Regions from separate parts of the Paenibacillus wuxiensis genome, predicted to be linked through region 2. Evidence: riboswitches for the same ligand, from Rfam matches in the RefSeq annotation. Region 2 holds a riboswitch; the other holds the start of a gene.
The links. Region 2 has a riboswitch for glycine ahead of gcvT (glycine cleavage system aminomethyltransferase GcvT). Riboswitches for the same ligand answer to the same signal wherever they lie in the genome.

Region 1: linked by a shared signal. The riboswitch ahead of ABN764_RS06355 (alanine/glycine:cation symporter family protein) and the one ahead of gcvT (glycine cleavage system aminomethyltransferase GcvT) in region 2 are both predicted to bind glycine.

Annotation. Positions count from the first base shown of each region.
Region 1 is NZ_JBEFZI010000002.1:676,905-681,336, forward strand. Features, by position in the region: gene ABN764_RS06350 (sigma-70 family RNA polymerase sigma factor) at 1-387, opposite strand, end outside; gene ABN764_RS06355 (alanine/glycine:cation symporter family protein) at 549-1,889, opposite strand; glycine riboswitch at 2,038-2,144, opposite strand; gene ABN764_RS06360 (pyridoxal phosphate-dependent decarboxylase family protein) at 2,340-3,797, opposite strand; gene ABN764_RS06365 (aldo/keto reductase) at 4,058-4,432, opposite strand, start outside.
Region 2 is NZ_JBEFZI010000006.1:134,805-139,236, reverse strand. Features, by position in the region: gene gcvPA (aminomethyl-transferring glycine dehydrogenase subunit GcvPA) at 1-946, opposite strand, end outside; gene gcvT (glycine cleavage system aminomethyltransferase GcvT) at 943-2,070, opposite strand; glycine riboswitch at 2,172-2,295, opposite strand; glycine riboswitch at 2,299-2,393, opposite strand; glycine riboswitch at 2,557-2,665, shown strand; gene gcvH (glycine cleavage system protein GcvH) at 2,859-3,251, shown strand; gene ABN764_RS14760 (SMI1/KNR4 family protein) at 3,480-4,070, shown strand.

The DNA of each region.
Region 1 (4,432 bases), on a different contig from region 2:
AATAACAATATTGCGAGATACTTCCTCAAGCCGATAGATCGCCTGACGCAAATCAAGATGATCACTGTATTCTGCCGTGGCTACACCAACTTCTGGGAGTTCAGCCAGCATGATGATGCGAGCCTGCTTCCGCAATATCATATTGCATTCATTGATCAATATCCGAAAGAGCCAAGTCTTAAAATAGGCATGATGATTTAGGTTGGTCAGTGCGCGATAAGCCTTGAGCACAGTCTCCTGCATCGCATCTGCACAATCCTCATCCCTTCTGACGATTGACCTGGCCATGTTGAACATTTGGGCTTCATGCTGCTTGATGAGTCGAATAAACGCTTCTTTGTTACCTTCCTTAGCCAATCTCACTTCTGTCTCTATATCGCTATGCAAGCCGTTTCTACTCCCTTCTTTACCCCATACACGCGAATCAAACTGTCAATTAGATGCACAAGATAGGCAAAAGGTTTCATTAAACGCAAAAAAACTGCCAAATGTTCACTTTCATGCATTTGGCAGTTTACTTAAGAACAGGAATCGCTTCCTGCTTCTATTTATTTTTCGGATTCCCTATGCTTCCAATATAGACGAGTCTCAGACACGACGACTCCAGACAAACCGAGCAGTGCAACTAAGTTCGGCAGCGCCATTAATCCATTTACAATATCAGCAAGCTTCCATATCATATCCAGCTTGATAAATGCCCCAAAGCCAATGATCGCAATGAACATAAGGCGGTACGGCAGAATCGATTTGACACCGAATAAATAAACCATGCACCGTTCGCCGTAATAGTTCCAGCCAAGAATCGTCGTGAATGCAAATAAAATCAAGCAAAACATAAGAATGAGGGAACCGTATGGCAGCGCAGCATCAAATGCTGCCTGTGTCATGGCCGCTCCTTCCATTGGGCCATTCCATACACCAGTTACAATCAATGTTAATCCTGTAAGCGAGCAGACGATGATCGTATCAATGAATGTTCCAGTCATTGATATGAGTCCTTGCTCAGCCGGCCATTTCACCTTCGCAGCCGCGGCCGCAATCGGTGCGCTTCCGAGACCTGATTCATTGGAGAATACACCTCTTGCAATTCCGTTGCGGATCGCCATCATAACCGTTGCTCCCAAGAAGCCGCCTCCTGCTGCTGTTACATTGAACGCGCCATGGAAAATCAACGACAGTGCGTGAGGTATCTGATCCGCAAATGCAATAAGCACCACAAAGCTTGCGATAAAATAGATAATAGCCATGACAGGGACGATTGTCGTCGTCACATGCGATATACTCTGAATCCCGCCAATTGTAACAAGTGCGGTCACGATAGTGACGATTGCCGCAGTGACTACTGCAGGCACTCCAAGGCTTGCTTCTGTAGATGTGACGATCGCATTAATTTGCGGAAATGTACCTATTCCAAGTAAGGCAACCAACACCCCGCTAATCGCGAAGAATACAGCAAGCGGCTTGAATTTCATGCCAAGCCCCTTCTCAATATAATACATTGGGCCACCTAGCACTTGTCCATTGTCATCAATGTTGCGATACTTGACAGCAAGCAATCCCTCCGCATATTTAGTAGCCATACCGAAGAATGCAGCAACCCACATCCAGAATAACGCACCGGGTCCACCCACCTTAATTGCAGTAGCAACCCCCACGATATTACCAGTTCCAATTGTCGCCGCCAGCGCAGTAGCTAATGCACCGAAGCTGGATACATCTCCTTCTCCCTCGTTCTTCGACTTGAATATTAACTTCAAGGCGAGCGGCAGGCGGAACAACTGTAGTCCACCCAAGCGGATCGTTAATAAGATTCCCGTTCCTACTAATAAGATAAGAAGCGGTGCTCCCCATACCATGCTGTTCAATTTGTCTAACCATTGTTCCATCATTGCCAAATCAGTTCCCCTCTTTGTGAATAATAAAAAGAGTCAAATCGAATGATTTGACCCTGGGGACATGTGTGCAGAATAAACAACCTGACGTAAGTGACATACCTAAATAAGATCATCATACCAATGACTTACGATTTTTCTACGCTTCTGCATCCCTGTCCTTTTACCTGAGAGTTTTAACGAATCCACGAGAATCAAATTCGTCTTGCCCCTTCGGTGCCCCAATCATGGAGTCTCTCCAGAGTCCTGTCCATTTACGGTCCTGCTTATACGTATTCGAGCTCAAGGTTCGATATGCCTAAGCGCCTGAGAGCTTACCCCTTCGGCTAGACGATTCGTCTATCTCCCGCAAACTTCATCCAGTTATAAAGTTGTAGGTAACATTATAGTAGACACACTATCATTGTGCAATGATCCATTGCATTGTAATTTATCCCATACCATCTATCACACATGTGCTTGGTGACTGTAATATAGGGATCTGGCCTCATTTAATAAATGAATGAGTTCACTCACATTCTGCACATTCGTATCGTAATTGGTAAAGCATGCACGCAGCGTTGGTACACCATGAATGGTAAATACGGATAGCCACACTTTCCCTGTGCTTAATACTTGTTGATGCACAAATTGAGCGAAGTCCTGGTCGTTTCGTGTCCATGCTTCTTGATCAAGAAAGCAAATGACAGGCAGCACGGTATCATTGGCAACTGTCCAGCCAGATCGCATTAATTCTTCTCGGAATAGCTTGCCCATTTCAACTTGATGTCGCAAGACAGCTCGATATCCTTCCCACCCCGCAGTAGCCAGGGATAAATACAGCTTCAATCCTATAAATCTCCGTGACCATTGAATAGAATGCGTATATGGATCAATCGTAGGCAGCTCCTCACCCTCCTTCGGCATATAATCTGCCGTTATACGGAAGGTTTCATGCAATATATGTGAATGACGTGTGAAGTACATGCCCGCCCCCATTGGAACGGACAGCCACTTATGAGCATCAAACGCGATTGAATCTGCTTGCTGGATACCATCTATATGGGAGGACAGCTCGGAATCCAATACGATTGCACCGCCATAAGCAGCATCCACATGAAGCCACATCTGTTCATGCTCCGCTATTGCTGCGATGTCCATTAAGGGATCAATTGCACCGGCTCCCGTCGTTCCCGCTGTAGCAATAATAAGAAATGGGGCAAAACCCTGCGCGCGGTCTATACGTATTTGTTCTGATAACGCATCTATATCCATTTGCAAGGAATCGTTCGTACGAATGGAGCGAATTGAATTCGTTCCAAGCCCACAGGATCGAGCCGCCTTCACCAATGAATGATGACTTTCTTCAGAAGCATACAGAATGGGTCGCTTCTCCAGAGCTGCTAATCCGTCTATTGCATACTTTGGAAAATGATAAGATAGGGCCGTTAAGACAGCCGTCAAATTAGCTTCCGCTCCCCCAGTCGTGAAGGTTCCATCAGCAACATCATGCGGGTAACCAAATTGAACGGCGAGCTCACGCAGTACGTAATTCTCAATCTCTACCGCGAGCGGCGCATGACTCCATGCAGCAAGCTGGGGGTTAAACGCTGCTGTTATCGTGTCTGCCATAATCCCCATAAAGTTCGGGCGGGGATTGTATAAGCCATAATATCCTGGGTGTGCTGTGTGCACTTGATATCGACGCAGTCCTTCTATAACATGCTGAACCGCAGTTTGAGGCTTGACAGGAGCAGCAAAGTCAATTTGCTCCGCATACTGCACGATTTCTGACGGGATTAATTCAGGGGCAACTACTACCTCGTCGGTGTATGATAGATACTGACTGATTTTCTCTAACGTATATGAGCCTAGCATATACTGTTCCTCAGTTGATAGATCCAAGATCGGATTCTGTCTAAGCATACAGATTCCAGCAACTCCCTTCCACTGTTCAATTCAAGAAAGATGTTCCAATTGAATAATAGCTTACCGACCAAGACGACAATTGAACAGGTACAGTTTATTAACCCGCTATGAGGTCAGGCCATTTCTCCCCCTATTATACATACCGTCCTTCCAGTTACATCGTATTTATAATATGAGCGCAAGATTTCGAAATCTCAACTCAAAAAAACCGCCCCTATTACCTAGAGGCGGTGCCTATTGCTTCCTTACTTTCTCATTTACTCAGGCAATCGGTATACGGCAAAAGGTTCACCATAACGATATCGACGGCTTATTTCATCCAACCGGTTCAACTGTTCTTCATTAAGTTCGACATTGACACTCGTTATATTATCCTCTAACTGCTCCACCTTCGTCGCTCCTACAATGACTGTCGATACACAAGGCTGGTGCATAAGCCAAGCTAATGACAACGAGCTTGGGCGGCAGCCGATATCCGCTGCCAATTCGCTCACCTGTTCACTTAACGCAAACCGTTCTTCATTGAAGAATTTGTAGAAATTCGGATCCGTATCTGCTCGTGAGCCAGCTGGCTTCTGATCGCCCACACGATATTTCCCTGTCAGAATTCCTCCTGCAAGCGGGTAATATGG
Region 2 (4,432 bases):
CTCTCGCTTGGAGTGTAAGAACAAATCCACGCTTGCCATCCAGATCCTTGGTCAAGCCGACAATTCTGCCAGGGATGCGGCGCATATAGGGCTCTGCAACGGCAAAGAAACCGCATGTAGGACCGCCGTAAGATGCTGCAATGCCAAGCGGCTGGGCATCTCCAACACATACATCTACACCTAGTTTGCCAGGACTCTCCAACATAGCAAGACTCAGTGGATTTGTACTCATGATGAGCAGACCTTTATTTGCATGTGCAATAGGTTCAATGGCGCGCACATCTTCAATGCATCCGAAGAAGTTAGGGGACTGAATCAGTACGGCAGCAGTCTCGTCCGTGACAGCACGCTCCAGCTGAGCAAGGTCAGTCACCCCGTCTTGATATCCAATCTCGACCACTTCAACATTAAGTCCTCGAGCCATTGTGCGAACAATCTGTCTCGCTTCTGGATGGACAGTGCTCGAGATGACAAGCTGCTTGCGCTTCGTTGCGCCAACCGCCAGTGCTCCAGCTTCTGCAAGTGCAGTAGCGCCATCATACATGCTGGCATTGGCAACAGCCATACCAGTCAACTCGCATATATAGGATTGAAATTCAAAGATTGCTTGCAATTCACCCTGACTGATTTCAGGCTGATAGGGTGTATAGGCGGTATAGAACTCTGATCTAGAGACTAGATGCTGGATGACTACAGGGATATGATGATCGTATATGCCAGCACCAAGGAAGCTGGTATGGCTCTCACTATTAGCATTGCGGGAGGCCAATTCCTTCATATGCTTCATCATGGCTGCTTCATCTAATGGTTTAGACATTGGCAGTACTCCATTGTAACGAATGGAGGCTGGGATATCGCGGAATAGCTCGTCAATGGAAGTGATGCCGATCTGCTGCAGCATGTCAGCCTGATCTTGTTCCGTCACTGGAATGTAACGATGCTTCATGATGGATTCGCTCCTTTGGCAGGGGTCGGGATTCGTTTATAAAATGGAGTCGAGACGACGCGGGCTTTCAACTGCTTGCCGCGAATTTCGACAAGAATTTCTGTATCCAATTCAGAGAATGCGGATTCAATCAAGGCCAGCCCTAGATTGCGTTTTAATGTCGGCGACTGTGTTCCTGTTGTAACTTCTCCGATCACGCGCCCATCTGCAAGCACTGGATAATGGGAGCGAGGAATGCCTTTGTCGATCATCTCGATGCCGACCAGCTTTCGTGCCGGTCCATCGGTCTTCTGCTTCGTTAATGCTACACGGCCGATGAAGTCGCCCTTATCCAGCTTGACGAATCGTGCTAGTCCTGCCTCAAGCGGCGAGATATCGGCTGTAATTTCTTGTCCATAGAGGGGCAGACGTGCCTCGAAGCGCAAGGTGTCTCTAGCACCAAGCCCTGCTGGGAGCAAGCCGAACGGTTCGCCCGCGCGAATCAGCTCATTCCATACGTGTGCTGCATCCTCTGCGGACAAGTAGAGTTCGAAGCCATCTTCACCGGTATAGCCTGAGCGAGACAGCAATGTTGATACGCCGCAGACTTGTGCATCCGATAGGAAATGGAATGGAGCGAGCGAATCAATAGGTGCCTCAGTTACCGCAGCAAGAATAGCTTGGGCATTCGGCCCTTGAAGGGCAAGCAATGCTGTGCGATTCGATACATTGGTCAAGGTAACGCCATGAATCAGGTGCTTCTGCAGCCATGCGTAGTCTTTATCGATGTTGGAGGCATTAACGACGAGCATGTAACGGTCGCTCTTCATCTGATAAATGAGAATATCATCGACAACTCCTCCGTCAGGGTAGCACATCAGCGTATATTGTGCTTTGCCATCCTCGAGCCGCGATACATCATTTGTTGTCATCTGTTGAAGAAATGTCAGGGAGGCAGGGCCGCTTACGATAAATTCACCCATGTGGGAGACATCGAATAGACCTGCATGTGTACGAACTGCTTCATGCTCTCGCTGAATGCCGATAAATTGAACAGGGAGCTCCCAGCCGCCGAAGTCAATGCAGCGTGCACCCGGATAAGCAGAGTATTGATCAAATATTGGCGTTCTCTTCAATTGACTCATGAATTCACCTCGATACGCGTATTTGGACTAATTATCGGTATACGAACATAAAAAGGACAGCCGAAAGAAAAGTGGATGCATCGCATCCTCTCATTCTCTCGCTCTGTCCTTTGTACCTGAGAGTGTCGCCGATTGTCGCAAACAAATTGTTTGTTTGCGAGTCTACCATCGACTTTCCCCTTGGGTGACTGTATTCGTTTTCATGAATAGCAGTGCTCTCCAGAGGTGCGTCCGGTAAAAGTCCTTTTGCCTGAGAGATTCACCTATTCAGGCTTACTCCTTCGGCGCCGCTATGTCTCAGCAGTCTCTCCCTTTACCATCATTCGCCATTTTCAGCTGTCATCTCTACATTAGTTGAGCTTTCCACACTTTGTCAATTGATATTTTCTTCACAACTGATTTCATAGCTTGTCGTATTGACAATCATGCATATCTTGCAATAATCTAATGGTGTTATAATTACCCAGTTTAATCGTAATTCGCGAACGAGGAAGGTCGGGAGAGTTTGACAATTGCGATTGTCAACACCGAAGGAGCAAGTTGCCAGCCGCCGATTGGCAATGAATCTCTCAGGTTCCATAACCGCCATTCTGACGCAGCTCTGGAGAGTGCATTTTCTATGCCGCCAAAGGGGTAAGTTCAACCGCAGTTGTGGCTGTGGAGGAACGGGAACTCTCAGGTACCGAGGACAGAGAACAAGGCGACAAGGCCGCTTCCTGTCCATTTTTACGATCTCGATTGGATAGACGGCCTGATGAATGACATTATGAATGAAATGGGGCGTTGACATGAGCGAAGTGAAGAATGGATTGTTGTATAGTGAAGAGCATGAATGGGTAGTTGCCATAGAAGGCAATACGGTACGGGTTGGCATTACAGATCATGCACAATCCCAGCTGGGAGACATCGTATTCATTGAATTTCCGCCAGTAGGAACCAGTTTGTCCGCAGGGGACAGCATGGGATCAATTGAATCGGTGAAGACCGTATCTGAGTTGTACTGTCCGGTATCCGGGACAATTACGAAGGTCAATGATGGATTGGAAGCGTCGCCAGAGCTTGTGAACAGCAGCCCCTACGAAGATGGATGGATTGCAGAAGTTGAAGTAGAAGGCAGCGTTGAGGAAGCTGTGAAGCACTTGCTGAATGCAGAGCAGTACACGAAGCTGATAGATGAATAGTTGAAGGAACAATAGGTTGAGAACTAAGAACCTGCTGAACTGGTATCATGCTGGTGCAGCAGGTTTTTTCATTTGCCATGTGTCACAAGAAAATAAAGTTCTAGACTGAGCTCTGATTGAGGTTCTAAGGGTTTCTTCATCAACTTGTAGAATCGTAAAAGTAGACTGGGTGTATTCGTGGAATAATAGGTTCCTTGCGAAGGATAGTTATATTTGGAGGTAAGTAAGGTGTCCCTAATAGATGAATTACGTAAAACAATAGAGGGTTTATTAGCTGGGAAAGTTGTTGACGAAGATATTGAGTATTTTGAAGAGTACAAGAAGATAACCGGAGTAACAGATAAACAATTTGACGATTTTGAAAGAGATTTTAGTATTTCATTACCAACGGATTTTAAGGCGTTTTATAAACTTAAGGATGGCAGCGGCTATCCGCTTAATCTTTTGTATACTTCATATAAAGATAGTTGTATTCCATTTACATTTCTTTCCTTAGACGATATTAGAGATACCAAGAAATTTTTCTGCGATCGCGATCATTTAATGAGTGAATATTACAGCGATGAAGAAATTAGTAAGCTTGATTCTCGTATTAAGCCATATTTATTTAACAAGCAGTGGTTTCCTTTTGCACAGGTTGTAGGAGGGTCATTGTATCTAATGTTAGACTTCGACCCGACAGAACATGGTACAGTTGGGCAAGTTATCTTTTATGTACATGACCCTGATTTTGTTTATTTTATAGCTCCAACATTTTCAGAACTTTTACAAGATACTATTCAAAATCTTGAAGATGATTGGTATGAAGAATGTCTATGAAAAATAACCTCTAAGTCTGATGGTTACAAAAACGTTTCGATTTTCTGGCGAATGTCAATCAATTTACCGTTTGCAGTTTGAATATATTACAACAAATTTTACTGACTTGCGTTTTTACACAGCCTAAAACATTTTCAGGAGTGTTCGGCATTGGCACAGAACCCTCCTGATTTAATTATTTCTGTGTAGCTACAGCTTCTGTCCGCCCACGGCTTCATCGCACTCACACTGGTTTTACGCGACCGCTCCTTGCAGTAAAATGAGTGGCAGTTTGTTTCGTATAACCCTGCCGTTGGTGTTTAGGTATAAAAGTACTATTCATGAATATGGCGAACACGTACATCTTTTATAGAAACGGTTGT